Regions from separate parts of the Streptomyces sp. NBC_00028 genome, predicted to be linked through region 2. Evidence: riboswitches for the same ligand, from Rfam matches in the RefSeq annotation. Region 2 holds a riboswitch; the other holds the start of a gene.
What was found. Region 2 has a riboswitch for cyclic di-AMP ahead of OG885_RS26900 (transglycosylase family protein). Riboswitches for the same ligand answer to the same signal wherever they lie in the genome.

Region 1: another riboswitch for cyclic di-AMP. It lies ahead of OG885_RS12690 (M23 family metallopeptidase); the one in region 2 lies ahead of OG885_RS26900 (transglycosylase family protein).

What each region holds. Positions count from the first base shown of each region.
Region 1 covers NZ_CP108293.1:2,901,304-2,908,355, forward strand. The annotation lists gene OG885_RS12675 (GNAT family N-acetyltransferase) at 1-2,032, opposite strand, end outside; gene OG885_RS12680 (HPr family phosphocarrier protein) at 2,231-2,512, shown strand; gene OG885_RS12685 (GntR family transcriptional regulator) at 2,650-3,345, opposite strand; gene OG885_RS12690 (M23 family metallopeptidase) at 3,554-4,318, opposite strand; cyclic di-AMP (ydaO/yuaA leader) riboswitch at 4,331-4,493, opposite strand; gene OG885_RS12695 (M16 family metallopeptidase) at 4,697-6,085, opposite strand; gene OG885_RS12700 (M16 family metallopeptidase) at 6,082-7,052, opposite strand, start outside.
Region 2 covers NZ_CP108293.1:5,975,205-5,982,256, reverse strand. The annotation lists gene eno (phosphopyruvate hydratase) at 1-1,144, opposite strand, end outside; gene OG885_RS26900 (transglycosylase family protein) at 1,465-2,157, opposite strand; cyclic di-AMP (ydaO/yuaA leader) riboswitch at 2,161-2,328, opposite strand; gene OG885_RS26895 (transglycosylase family protein) at 2,523-3,479, opposite strand; gene OG885_RS26890 (cytochrome P450) at 3,671-4,951, opposite strand; gene OG885_RS26885 (nucleoside triphosphate pyrophosphohydrolase) at 5,119-6,114, opposite strand; gene OG885_RS26880 (SurA N-terminal domain-containing protein) at 6,209-6,853, opposite strand; gene OG885_RS26875 (protein kinase domain-containing protein) at 7,022-7,052, opposite strand, start outside.

The DNA.
Region 1 (7,052 bases), 3.1 Mb from region 2:
CGCGCCGCCACTGGGCGTACTTCACGGCTTCCCCGAGGGCGCGGACCGCGCGTTCGGCGGCGGGGTAGGCGGGGATGAGGCGGGAGCCGGCCTTGGGGATCTCCTCGGGGTCCTTGGCGGCGAGGCGGTCCAGGGCGCGGAAGGGGTGGGACGCGCTCGGTGTCGCGGCCTGCGGTGCCGTGCTGGTCGCGGCGGACAGGGCCTCGGCCAGCCCGCCCAGCTCCACGTGGACGACGAGGACGGGCTTGCCGGGCACCCGCTCGGCCGCCGAGCGCAGCGCCTCCGCGAGCGCGGCGTCGCCGGCGGCACCCTCGCCGACCGCCGGTATCGCGGTCACCACGACCGCGTCGCACGTGTCGTCCGCCAACGCGCGCGAGAGCGCGGCGTGGAAGTCCTTCGCCGAGGCGGCCGTCGTCAGGTCCAGCGGGGGCAGCGGCCTGAGTCCCTCGGACAGACAGGCGTCGTAGGTGAGCATTCCGAGCGACTCGGAGTTGCCGAGGATCGCCACGCGCGGGCCGCGCGGCAGGGGCTGACGGGCGAGGAGCAGACCGGTGTCGACCAGCTCGGTGATGGTGTTCACGCGGATGACGCCGGCCTGCCGCAGCAGCGCGGACACGGTCGCGTGCGGCAGCCGCGTGGCCCGTACGGCGTGCCCTTGAGGGGCGGAACCGGCGCCCTGGACCACGACCAGCGGCTTCGCCGCAGCGGTACGGCGGGCGAGGCGCGTGAACTTGCGGGGGTTGCCGATGGACTCCAGGTACATGAGGACGACGTCGGTGTCCGGGTCGTCGTACCAGTACTGGAGGACGTCGTTGCCGGACACGTCCGCGCGGTTGCCCGAGGAGACGAACGTGGAGACGCCGGTGACCCCGGTGACGCCGCCGCCGCGTCGGTGCAGTCGGGACAGCAGGGCGATGCCGATGGCGCCGGACTGGGCGAACAGTCCGATGCGGCCGGGGCGCGGGGTCTCGTTGGCGAGGGAGGCGTTGAGCCGGACGTCCGGGTTGGTATTGATGACGCCGAAGGCGTTGGGGCCGATGATCCGCATGCCGTACGCGCGCGCGTGCCGGACGAGTTCGCGCTGGCGCTCCCGCCCCTCGGGGCCGCTCTCGGCGTAGCCGGCGGAGATCACGACGAGGCCCTGCACCCCGTGTTCGCCGCACTCGGTGACGACCGCGGGGACGTGCTCGGCGGGCACGGCGACGACCGCGAGGTCGACGGGGCCCTCGATGTCGCGCACCGAGCGGTGCGCGGGGATCCCGTCGAGCTCCTTGTCGGTGAAGGCCTTGTTCACGGCGTACAGGCGGCCGGTGAAGCCGGCCTCGCGGATGTTGTCGAGGATGCTGCGGCCCACCCCGCCGGGGCTGCGGCCGACGCCGACGACCGCGACCGAGCCGGGCTTGAGCAGCCGCTCCACGGACCGCCCCTCCGCGCGCTGTTCGCGCGCGTACTGCACGGCCATCGAGCGGTCGGTGGGTTCGAGATCGAACTCCAGGCGGACGACGCCGTCCTCGAAGCTGCGCTTCTGGGTGTACCCGGCGTCCATGAACACCTTGATCATCTTGGTGTTGGCGGGCAGCACCTCGGCGGCGAAGCGGCGGATGCCGCGCTCGCGGGCGACGGCGCCGATGTGTTCGAGGAGGGCGGAGGCCACACCCCGCCCCTGATGGGCGTCCTGGACCAGGAAGGCGACCTCGGCCTCGTCGGAGGGAGCGGTCGCGGGCATTCCGTCGGCGCCGATGCGGTCGTAGCGTACGGTGGCGATGAACTCGCCTCCGACCGTGGCGGCGAGTCCCACCCGGTCCACAAAGTCGTGGTGCGTGAAGCGGTGGACGTCCTTTGCGGACAGGCGCGGGTAGGGCGCGAAGAAGCGGTAGTACTTCGACTCGTCCGAGACCTGCTCGTAGAAGCTGACCAGGCGCTCGGCGTCATCAACGGTGATGGGGCGGATGCGCGCGGTGCCGCCGTCGCGCAGCACCACGTCGGCCTCCCAGTGGGAGGGGTACTCGTGCCGGTCCGACGAGGTCTGCATGGGCCCCAGAGTACGGCTCGCGTACGACAACGGCGCGAGGCAGTCTGTGGAGAGCGCGACAGGATCGCAAGAGGACGGAAGTCGGACCGAGGCCGCGGTCCGACGGCTCACCCCGGAGGGGACGAAGGTCCGCTCCGGAGACACTTCACGTGTGGGAAACTGGTCTAGACAACCCTGAACACCGAAGGGCAGCATCACATGGCTGAGCGCCGCGTCAACGTCGGCTGGGCCGAGGGCCTCCACGCCCGCCCCGCTTCCATCTTCGTCCGGGCCACCACGGCCTCCGGTATCCCCGTGACGATCGCCAAGGCCGACGGCAACCCCGTCAACGCGGCCTCCATGCTGGCGGTCCTGGGCCTGGGCGCCCAGGGCGGCGAGGAGATCGTCCTCGCCTCGGACGCCGAGGGCGCGGACGCCGCCCTCGACCGTCTGGCGAAGCTGGTCTCCGAGGGGCTCGAGGAGCTTCCCGAGACCGTCTGATTTATCGGGGCCGGTTGTATCACGGCACCACTGAAGGGCTCGTCCGAGTTTATCGGGCGAGCCCTTTCCAATTCCCTCGCACGGGCAGCAGGAATTCTCCCCCGCGAATTACTTCCTCTTTGTATACGGCCCTTGTGTTAATGCCGCAGGCTCGTCATGTTTACGGGAGGTTGCGAGTTCCTCACACGGTCGGGCCGATCTCCCGCGGCGCGGAATCGGAGCCGGTGCGCGGCGGTCGAGCGCTCGGTGTGCAGCGCGGTGACCGCACGCGCGCGTTCCCCGTCGCCGCGTGCCACGGCGTCGACGATGGCGCCGTGCTCGGCCCAGGACTCGGCGGGGTTGGCGGGCGCCTCCACGGTGTACATCCAGGAGATCTTGTGGCGCAGCTGGGTCAGCATCGAGGTCAGCGCGGGGCTGCCGGAGGCCTGCGCGAGCGTCTCGTGGAACCAGCCGCCCAGGGAGCGCAGATCCTCGCTGTTGCCCCGCCTGGCCCGCTCCTGCCCCAGCCTGACCAGGCCGCGCAGGACCTTGAGGTGCGCCTCGGTGCGGCGCTGGGCGGCCCGGGAGGCGCCCAGCGGCTCCAGGAGCATCCGCATCTCCAGCAGGTCGGCGGCCTCCTGTTCGGTCGGTTCCGCGACGCACGCGCCCGCGTGCCGCCGCGTCACCACGAAGCCCTCGGCCTCCAGCGTGCGCAGGGCCTCCCGGACGGGGACACGGGAGACGCCGTAGCGGCGGGCGAGGAGTTCCTCGGTGAGGCGGCTGCCGCGCTCGTGGACACCGGAGACGATGTCGTCCCTGATCGCGGTGCATACCGAGTGCGCCGGAATACGCATGACCGACCTCCGTCTTAATCCCCGTGAAACGTCGATGATTGACGTGTGTTCAGTGACTCTATTGCAAAGAGCGGGAATTTCCGATGGCGGACCGGAATCCATGGATATTTTTTGGACAGCCGGGTACCGAAAACGGCGAAACCCCGGCTCGGGTGAGCCGGGGTTCCGGGAGATCCTGCGATCCGTCGTCAGACGTTCACAGCGGGCGTCAGACGTTCACACCGTGCGAGCGCAGGTAGGCGACGGGGTCGATGTCCGAGCCGTACTCGGCGGTCGTCCTGGCCTCGAAGTGCAGGTGCGGGCCGGTGACGTTGCCGGTCGCGCCGGACAGGCCGATCTGCTGGCCCGGGGTGACCGTCTGGCCGACCGAGACCCCGATGGACGACAGATGGCCGTACTGGGTGTACGTGCCGTCGTTCATCTTGATCACGATGTTGTTGCCGTACGACCCGCCCCAGCCGGCCTCGACGACGGTGCCGGAGCCGACCGCGTGGACGGAGGTGCCGCTGGCGGCGTGGAAGTCGACCCCGGTGTGGCTGCCGGAGGACCAGACGGCGCCGCCGGCCTTGTAGCCGGTGGAGATGTACGAGCCCGAGATCGGGGCGACGAAGGAGTTGAGGCGCTTGCGCTCGGCGGCGGCGCGGGCGGCGCGCTCCTTGGCCTCGCGCTCCTTCTTGGCCTTGGCGGCGGCCTTCTTGCGCGCCAGCTCCTCGGCCTTCTTCTGGGCGGCCTCCTCGGCGGCCTGCTCCTGGGCCTCGGCCTGGGCGTCGATCTGGTCGGCGACCGAGTCGCCGATGGTGACGACCGGGATGAGTCCGGTCTGCTCGGCCGTGGGCTCCGCGGCGAGGGCCGGGGCGGCGAGGGTGCCGATGACGCCGGTGGTGGTGAGCGCCGCGATCCCGGCCGCGCGGGCGGTGGTGCGCTTCATCCGGCTCGGGGCACGGTGCTTCCCGGTGGGGCGCGTGAACGCCATGTAGTGGCTGGTCCTTTCCTTCCCTCTCGCCTACCGGGTTAGCTGACGGGTTCGGAGCAGGAAGGTCTCCTACGGACCCCCTCGCTGACGCGCGGGCGTCCGATTCACCCCAGGGACTGCATGGGTCCCCGGCTCCCCTGGCTCGCGCCGTACGGGGACTCGGCGATGACTGTCCGGTGCCGCGGGCGCGGCGCACTGCGTGACGAACAGCCCGGACGACGCTAAGGGGGGCCACTTTCAATCCCCAAACAGATCAGGCAGTTTGTAGCGCATCCCACAGGGCAAACAGGCAACCACCCTTCAATTCATTCCTTATTCGGACATTAAGGGGCCCTGGTGACGCTTCAGTCACCAGGGCCCCTTCACGCACGCGTGCTTCTACTCGGCCGACACCACGGTCACTTCACCGATGCCGAGGGCCTCCACGGGCTCCTTGATGGCCGCCGCGTCGCCGACCAGGATCGTCACCAGACGGTCCACCGGGAAGGCGTTGACGGCCGCCGCGGTGGCCTCGACGGTGCCGGTCGCGGCGAGTTGCCGGTACAGCGTCGCCTGGAAGTCGTCGGGCAGATACTGCTCGACCTGGTCGGCCAGCGTGCTCGCCACGGCCGCCGCGGTCTCGTACTTGAGCGGTGCCACCCCGACGAGGTTCTGCACGGCGACGTCGCGCTCGGCGTCGGTGAGTCCCTCCGCGGCGAGGGTGCGCAGCACCGTCCACAGGTCGTCGAGGGCGGGGCCGGTGTTCGGGGTGTCGACGGAACCGCTGATGGCCAGCATCGCGGCACCGGTGCCGTCCGGGGCGGACCTGAGGACCTGCCCGAACGAGCGCACGCCGTAGGTGTAGCCCTTCTCCTCGCGAAGGACGCGGTCCAGGCGGGAGGTGAGGGTGCCACCGAGGCAGTAGGTGCCGAGCACCTGCGCGGGCCACACGCGGTCGTGCCGGTCGGCGCCGATACGGCCGATCAGCAGCTGCGTCTGGACGGCGCCGGGGCGGTCCACGATGACGACCCGGCCGGTGTCGTCGGCGGTGATGGCCGGCACCGGGCGCGGCTCGGCCGCGGAGCCGGTCCACGAGCCGAGGGTGTCGCCGAGCAGCCCGTCCAGGTCGAGGTCGGTGAGGTCGCCGACGACTACGACGGTGCCGGTGGCGGGGCGGACGTGCTTCTCGTAGAAGGCGCGTACGGCCGCCGAGTCGATGTTCTGGACGGTCTCCTCGGTGCCCTGGCGGGGGCGGGACATGCGCAGGTCCGCCGGGAACAGGGTCCGGGAGAGCTCCTTGGCGGCCCGGCGCGAGGGGTTGGCCAGCTCGTGCGGGATCTCGTCCAGGCGGTTGGTGACCAGGCGCTCGACCTCGTCGTCCGCGAACGCGGGCGCCCTGAGGGCGTCGGCGAGCAGCCCGAGCGCCTTGGGCAGCCGGGAGACCGGGACTTCGAGGCTCAGCCGGACGCCGGGGTGGTCGGCGTGCGCGTCGAGGGTGGCGCCGCAGCGCTCCAGCTCGGCGGCGAACTCCTCGGCGGAGTGCTTGTCGGTGCCCTCGGAGAAGGCACGCGCCATGATCGTGGCGACGCCGTCCAGGCCCGCCGGTTCGGCGTCCAGGGGGGCGTCGAGGAGGACCTCGACGGCGACGACCTGCTGGCCGGGGCGGTGGCAGCGCAGCACGGTGAGGCCGTTGTGGAGCGTCCCGCGCGTGGGGGCCGGGAACGCCCAGGGCTTGGCCTCGCCCGCCTGGGGCTGGGGGTGGAACTCCATCGTGGCGAGCTCGGTCACTTGGCCGCCTCCTCGTTCTTGTCGCCGGCCTCGACGGTGGCCTCGGCCTCGGGGTCCTCGGGCGGGTCCGCGTCCTCGGCGGTCTCCCCGGAGACGGGTTCGTAGACGAGCACCGCGCGGTTGTCGGGGCGCAGGCGGGCCTTGGCGACCTCCTGGACCTCCGCCGCGGTCACCTCCAGGACGCGGTTGACCGCGGTGAGGGCGAGCTGTGGGTCGCCGAACAGGACCGCGTAACGGCACAGTTCGTCGGCGCGGCCCGCGACGGTGCCGAGCCGGTCCAGCCACTCGCGCTCCAACTGGGCCTGGGCGCGCTCCATTTCCTCGTCCGTGGGGCCCTCCGCGGCGAACCGCGCGAGCTCCTCGTCGATGGCCGTCTCGATGACCGGCACCTCGACGTCACCGGACGTCTTCACGTCCAGCCAGCCCAGGGAGGGCGCTCCGGCCAGCCGCAGCAGACCGAAGCCGGCTGCGACGGCCGTACGGTCGCGGCGGACGAGCCGGTTGTAGAGGCGGGAGGACTCGCCGCCGCCGAGGACGGTGAGGGCCAGGTCGGCCGCGTCGGCCTCGCGCGTGCCGTCGTGCGGCAGCCGGTAGGCGGCCATCAACGCGCGCGCGGGGACCTCCTCCTCGACGACCTCGCGCAGCTGCTCGCCGATGACCTCGGGCAGCGAGCCGTCGCGCGGGGCGGGCTTGCCGTCGTGGGACGCGATGGAGCCGAAGTACTTCTCGACCCAGGCGAGCGTCTGCTCGGGGTCGATGTCGCCGACGATCGACAGCACCGCGTTGCCCGGCGCGTAGTACGTCCGGAAGAACGCGCGGGCGTCGTCCAGGGTAGCCGCGTCCAGGTCGGCCATGGAGCCGATCGGGGTGTGGTGGTAGGGGTGGCCCTCGGGGTAGGCGAGGGCGGTGAGCTTCTCGAACGCCGTGCCGTAGGGGACGTTGTCGTAGCGCTGGCGGCGCTCGTTCT
Region 2 (7,052 bases):
CCGCGACGGCGAGGTCGGCGATGGTGACGTCCTCGGTCTCGCCGGAGCGGTGGGACATCATGCACTTGAAGCCGTTGCGCTGGGCCATCTCGACGGCGTCCAGGGTCTCGGTCAGCGAACCGATCTGGTTGACCTTGACGAGCAGGGCGTTGGCGGAGCCCTCCTCGATGCCGCGGGCCAGGCGCTCCGGGTTGGTGACGAAGAGGTCGTCGCCGACGATCTGGACCTTGTCGCCCAGCTTCTCGGTGATGACGTTCCAGCCGGCCCAGTCGTCCTCGAACAGCGGGTCCTCGATGGAGACGAGCGGGTACGCCGCCACGAGCTCCTCGTAGTACTCCGTCATCTCGGCGGCCGAGCGGGACTTGCCCTCGAACTCGTACTTGCCGTCCTTGTAGAACTCGGACGCGGCGACGTCGAGCGCGAGCGCGATCTGCTCACCGGGGATGTAACCGGCCTGCTTGATGGCCTCGACGATGAGGTCGAGGGCGGCGCGGTTGGACTCCAGGTTCGGGGCGAAGCCGCCCTCGTCGCCGAGGCCGGTGGACAGGCCCTTGGTCTTCAGCACCTTCTTGAGGGTGTGGTAGACCTCGGCGCCCCAGCGCAGCGCCTCGGAGAAGGACTCCGCGCCGATCGGGGCGATCATGAACTCCTGGATGTCCACGTTGGAGTCGGCGTGCGAGCCGCCGTTCAGGATGTTCATCATCGGCACCGGCAGCAGGTGCGCGTTCGGGCCGCCCAGGTAGCGGAAGAGCGGGAGGTCGCTGGCCTCGGAGGCGGCGTGGGCGACGGCGAGGGAGACGCCGAGGATGGCGTTGGCGCCGAGGGAGCCCTTGTTGTCGGTGGCGTCCAGGTCGAACATGGCCTGGTCGATCAGGCGCTGCTCGGTGGCGTCGTAGCCGACCAGCTCGGGGCCGATCTGCTCGATGACGGCGAGGACGGCCTTCTCGACACCCTTGCCCATGTAGCGGTTCGGGTCACCGTCGCGAAGCTCGATGGCCTCGAAGGCGCCCGTGGAGGCGCCGGAGGGGACGGCGGCACGACCCGTGCTGCCGTCGTCGAGGCCGACCTCGACCTCGACCGTGGGGTTGCCTCGGGAGTCCAGGATTTCCCGGGCTACGACGACGTCGATGGACGGCACGAGCATCTCCTTCTTGGGATGTGACGCGGCTACGGCACTGCCGCAGCGGCTCTGCGAGACGAGCCTAACCGGCTCCGGGCGATCGGCCACCGCGTGGACCGCCCCCTGGACAGAACCGAGAGTAAATTGTTTCCGAACGGAACAAAGAGACTCGGGTACGAGGGCGTAAAACACCCGGGCGTGAAAAACCCCGCTCCGGTGCGTACGGGGGAACACGCACCGGAGCGGGGAGCCCGTGGGGGACGGGGGTGACCCTCACGAGGCCTTCAGTATGAGGACCACGGATGTGAGGGCGCTGTGGTTCAGCTGGGCGTTGCCCGGCTGCCCTACTTGAGGTGCAGCTGCTGGCCCGGGTAGATGAAGTCGGCGTCGCTGATGATGTCCTTGTTCAGCTTGAACAGCTTCTGCCAGCCGCCCTTGACGTCGTGCTTCTCGGCGATGGAGCTGAGGGTGTCACCCTTGACGACCTTGTACTCGCCGTCGCCCTTCTTGACCTTCTTGCCGGTCGGGGTGGTGACGGTCTTCTTGGCGGTCGTGCGCTCCGAGGAACGGGACGTCGACTGCTCGGAGGAGCGGGTGCTGGTGCTGCTGTCGCTCGACGAGCTGGAGGAGCCGGAGGAGGACGAGCTGCCGCCGCCGGTGTAGGTGGCGCCGGACAGGCCCACACCACAGGTCGGCCAGGCGCCCTTGCCCTGGGCGGCGAGGACCTTCTCGGCTATCTCGATCTGCTGCGACTTGGAGGCCTGGTCGGCGGTGGAGGCGTACGCCGTGCCGCCGTACGCGGCCCAGGTCGAGGCGGAGAACTGCAGACCGCCGTAGTAGCCGTTGCCGGTGTTGATGGACCAGTTGCCGCCCGACTCGCACTGGGCGACGGCGTCCCACTCGGAGGCGGTGGCGGCGGAGGCGTTGCCGGCCGCCATCAGCGGGGCGGCGATGGCGACACCGGTGACGCCGGCGAGCGCGGCGACGCGGGTGGCCTTGGACGGACGACGGTGCTTGCCCTTGCCGGAAAACAGCATGGTGGATCCCCTCACCGACGCCTGCGAGGTGAGCTGTCGGGTTCGGGCCGGTTGAGTTGCCCGGCCGCGCATCTCCCGATGCGCGGCTTCACCCCAAGCCGGTCCAGCGTGAACTGCTGGGCCCGGCACTTACCTTGGGTCCCCCGCTCCTGCCTACGGCGCTTGACGCGACGACTGTTCCCGTACGGCCGCTGGCAGGATTCGGCGTTGCGGCAGCCGGGGCTCGTGGTGACGAGCGGTGTTGACCGTAGCCACGGAATCCGGGGAATTTCAAAGACGATCAGGGCTTCTGAGACTCATCCCACACTTTCGCCAAACCGGACATTCGGCGCGAAGCATGACGTGAACTCCCGCCGGTTTTCGCCCTATTCAGACCCGACTACGAGGGTCTGACCGGGCATGATGGCGCTCGGGTCGGTGCCGATGACCTTCTTGTTCACGGCGTAGAGCCGACGCCATCCGCCGTCGAGCCCAAGGGAGTCGGCGATGGAGGCGAGCGTGTCGCCCTCGCGGACGGTGTACGCCTTCTCGGCGGCGCTCGCGCCACGGTGCCGACCGGTACCGGCGCCGTCTTCGCTGTCGGCACCGAGAGCGCCGATGTCGACGAGGCTCGAAGAACCGCCCTCCTGCCACGAGTTGTCCGATTCGACCTCATTGGCCGGAACTGTGGGCGAGCTGTCGGGCGACTGTGAATCGGCGGGATCAGAGTCGGACGTGTCCGACTTGGAAGACTTGTCCGGCGAGGCGGAGGGCGAGGCGGAGGCATCACCGGAGGCACTGCCGGACGCGTCGCCGGAGGCATCGGTGGAGGCGTCGCCCGACGAGTCGGACTCCGAGGAGTTGGACAACCCGGACGATTCCGACCCCGAGCCGGACGCATCGGACGCGGAGCCGGCCCCGTCGGACGAGTCGCTCCCGACACCCGTGTCGACATCGGCCGAGCCGGAGTCCTTGCTCAGCCCGTTGAGCAGCCCGCAGGCGCCCCAGACGCCGACACCCTGGTCCGCGAGGACCTTCTCGGCGACGGCTATCTGCTGGTTGCGGCTGGCCAGGTCGGCGGTCGGGGCGTAGTCGAGGCCGCCGTACTTCTCCCAGTTCTCCTGGGAGAGGCTGAGCCCGCCGTAGGTACCGTCACCGTTGTTCTGACTCCAGGAGCCGTCGGTCTCGCACTTGGCGACCTTGTCCCAGGTGCTCCCGTCGGCCGCGTTCGCGGCGGTGGCGGCGAGCAGCGGGATCGCGATGGCGGAGCCGGTCACTCCGGCCGCGACGAGAAGCGCCGGAGCTTGGCGGGGGCGACGGTGACGACCGTTCCCGGTGAGCATGCGGGGACCTTTCGGAGACAGCGGTGACCGGCGTGGCGGGTGGTGCTGGTCGCCACGCTGGTTGGTGAACGTATCGGCAGACGATCACTTGTCACAAGTTAATGCCGCGCAGATCACGTGAAGATCACAGAGATGAGGGCGTGTCACGTTTACAACGACCTGCACTGATGGCCGAGTTGGCGCGAACCCTGCTACGAGGTCGGCGTGAACTCGACAGGCAACGTCCGCAGCCCACGCATGATGAGGCCGCCACGCCATCTCAAATCGGCTGAATCCACCGCGAGTCGAAGGTCGGGGAGCCGGGTGAGCAGGGTGGCGAGCGCGGTCTGACCCTCCAGTCGGGCGAGCGGTGCGCCGAGGCAGTAGTGGATGCCGTGGCCATAGCCGAGGTGCTGGTTGTCACGGCGGGACAGGTCGAGGGTGTCGGGGTCCGCGAACCGTGCGGGGTCCCGGTCGGCGGCGGCGAGCACGACGAGCACGGGATCGCCGGCGGCGATGTCCTGCCCTCCGACGGTGAGCGGCTGAGTGGCGAAGCGCCACGTGGCGAGCTCCACCGGGCCGTCGTAGCGCAGGAGTTCCTCGACACCGGTCTCCAGGAGGCCCCTCTCGCCTGCGGCGAGGGAGTCCTGGAGGCGGGCACGTTGGTCGGGGTGGGTCATCAGGGCAAACAGCCCATTACCCACCAAATTGACCGTGGTCTCGAACCCCGCGAACAAAAGGATGAAGGCCATCGCCGCGGCCTCGTTCTCGGTGAGGTGCTCGCCGTGGTCGGAGGCGCGGATAAGGCCGGAGATCAGGTCCTCGCCGGGGACGGGGTCGGCGGGGAGGCTCTCGCGCTTGCGGTGGATGAGCTCCAGCAGATATCCGCGCATCTTCTTCACCGACCGCGCGACCCCGCCGCGCGGCCCTCCCCCGTGCCGGATCATCATGCCTGCCCAGTCCCGGAAGTCGTCCTGGTCCTCGCGGGGGACGCCGAGCAGGTCGCAGATGGCGTAGATGGGGAGCGGGAACGCGAACTCGTGGATGAGGTCGGCGGAGCCCTGTGCGGCGAACCGGTCGATCAGCTGATCGGTCAACTCCTGCACGCGCGGAGCGAACTCGGCGACCCGGCGCGGCGTGAACGCCTTGCTGACGAGCCGGCGCAGCCTCGTGTGGTCCGGCGGGTCGATGTTGAGCAGATGCGTCATCAACTCCGCCTTGCGCTCACCGGGGATGCCGGTCTTCCCCTTGGCGTGCGCGGGCTCGTCGTGGTGCGCGGGGTTCTTGCTGAGCCGCTGGTCGGCGAGGGCCTGCTTGGCGTCGGCGTAACGCGTGACCAGCCACGCCTCCACACCACTCGGCAACCGCGTCCGGTGCACGGGCGCGTGTTCGCGGAGCCAGGCGTAGGCGGGGTAGGGGTCGGTGGCGAACTCCCAGGTGAAGAGTTCGGGGGCCGTGGGGGTGGTGCGCTCGGCGAGGGGCTGGTCGGTCACTCCTTGACGGTATCCGGGTTTTCCGCCGACACCTGCGCGGGATCCGGGTGACCCGTCTCGGCGGCCTTGCGCTACGACCGCCCAGCTTCGCCGGCCCGCCACGGACGGATGTCGGCGTACCAGGCACCCAGCCCCTCAGCCACCCAGCGCCTCAGCCACCCAGCCCCTCATTCACCCAGCCCCTCAGCCGCCCGAACCGCGTCCCGATAGGCCCGCGCCGCGACCCGCAGCGCCGCCTCCGGGTCGACGCCCTCGGACTCGGCGGCGGCTGCCAGTGCGAGCAGTTCGTAGCCGATGCCCTCGCCCTTCGGGAGCGGTACCTCCAGGCCCGCCGTGCGGACCCGTGACGACAGTTTCGTGGCGAGGGCCAGGGCGGGCTGGCCGAGGGGGATGCCGTCCGTCACCGACTCGCGCTGCTTCTCTATCGCCTTGGTGCGCAGCCAGTGGGCCTTGACCTCCTCGGGGGTCGAGGCGGTCTCGTCGCCGAAGACGTGGGGGTGGCGGTGGATGAGCTTGGTGACGATGCCGCCCGCCACGTCGTCGATGGAGAAGGGGGCCTCGGGGTGCTCCTCCGCGATGCGGGCGTGGAAGACGACCTGGAGGAGGACGTCGCCGAGTTCCTCGCGGAGTTCGTCGCGGTCGCCGTCCTCGATGGCCTCGACGAGTTCGTACGCCTCCTCGATGCCGTACTTGGCCAGGCCCTTGTGGGTCTGCTGCGAGGACCAGGGGCATTCGGCGCGGATGCGGTCCATGACCTGGACGAGGTCGAGGAGGCGGGCGCCGGGGAGGTCGTAGGAGGCGGGGAGGAGTTCCAGGTCGGGCATGGACACGCGGCCCGAGCCGGCGAGGCGGGCGAGGCCGTCGGTGAGGGCCGGTTCGCCCTCACCGGTCGCCACGACGACCACGGTGCGACCGCCCGCGCAGGCGGCGACCAGTTCCTCCGCCGTCGGCGACGCCTCGTCGACCCTTGTCCCGGCCTCGCGCAGATACGGCAGCTGCGGGTGCGCTCCGTCGGCGCACAGCACGCGGTCGGCGGCGTGCAGGGTCCGCCAGGCGGGCCAGGACAGCAGGCCGGGGGCGACGCGGTGGCTGGTGGTCAGCAGGACGATGCGGCCGGGGGCCGCGGGGGTGTCCGGCGTGGCTGCGGGGCTGGTGGTGTTCACGGTTCGAAGCTAACCCACGCCGCCGACAGCCCCGCGAGTCATCCACAGGGCGATCGGCGGTGCCGTACCGTTCCGCCGCCGCACGTTTCCCGGGTCAGGCCGTCTGCTGGGTTCCCGATGCCGTGACCTCGCGTACCCACGGTGTCTTGGCGTCGACGCGGCTGCTCTTCTCGACGTCCCAGGTGCCGTAGCGGGGGTTGAGGTCGACGTCGAGTTCCTTGGACGCCTTGGACAGGGCCGCCCAGAAGGCGGGCTGGCTGGTGTCGGTGCCGAGTGCGGCGGCGAGTTTCTGGGCCTCCAGCTGGAGGCGGAGGTTGTCGTCGAGGCGCTCGGGGGCGACGCCGTACTGCTGGAGCCAGGCCGTCTCCAGGGCCTTGGAGCCGCCGGCCTGCTGTTCCAGACCGGTGCGCATGGTCTGGATCTCCTTGCGGGTGACGGTGATGCCGGCGTCCTCGGCGGCGCGGTGCAGGACCTGGTCGAGGACCATGCCGTGCAGGGTGTCGCGGGCGAGGGTGCCGGTCTTGGCGATGGCCTGCGCGTACTGAGCGTCGTCCGGCAGCGCGGCGCGCTGGGCGTCGCGCACCTCGTTCACCCTGGTCTCCAGTTGCGCGACGGTGATCCGCTGGTCGCCGACGACGGCGGCCGCGCCGGGATGCGCGTCGCTGCCGCAGGCGGTGAGCAGCGGCGCCGCGACGATCGCGGCGGAGAGGAGGAACGCGGTGCGACGACGGCGGTGCAAGGAAGCCTCCCGAGGAGATTGTGCGACGGTGCACAAAGTCTTGCGGTGATCGATGGTAGGCAGTGGGCAAGCTCTGGCCAACCCATTCGACCAACGATTCACCGGGACTTGGGGCACCGGCGCGGCACGGCGTGCCCTGCACCCCGGCCGAAGGCGCCCTGACGGGTCTCAGCCGCGCACCTGTCCCAGCCACTCCAGC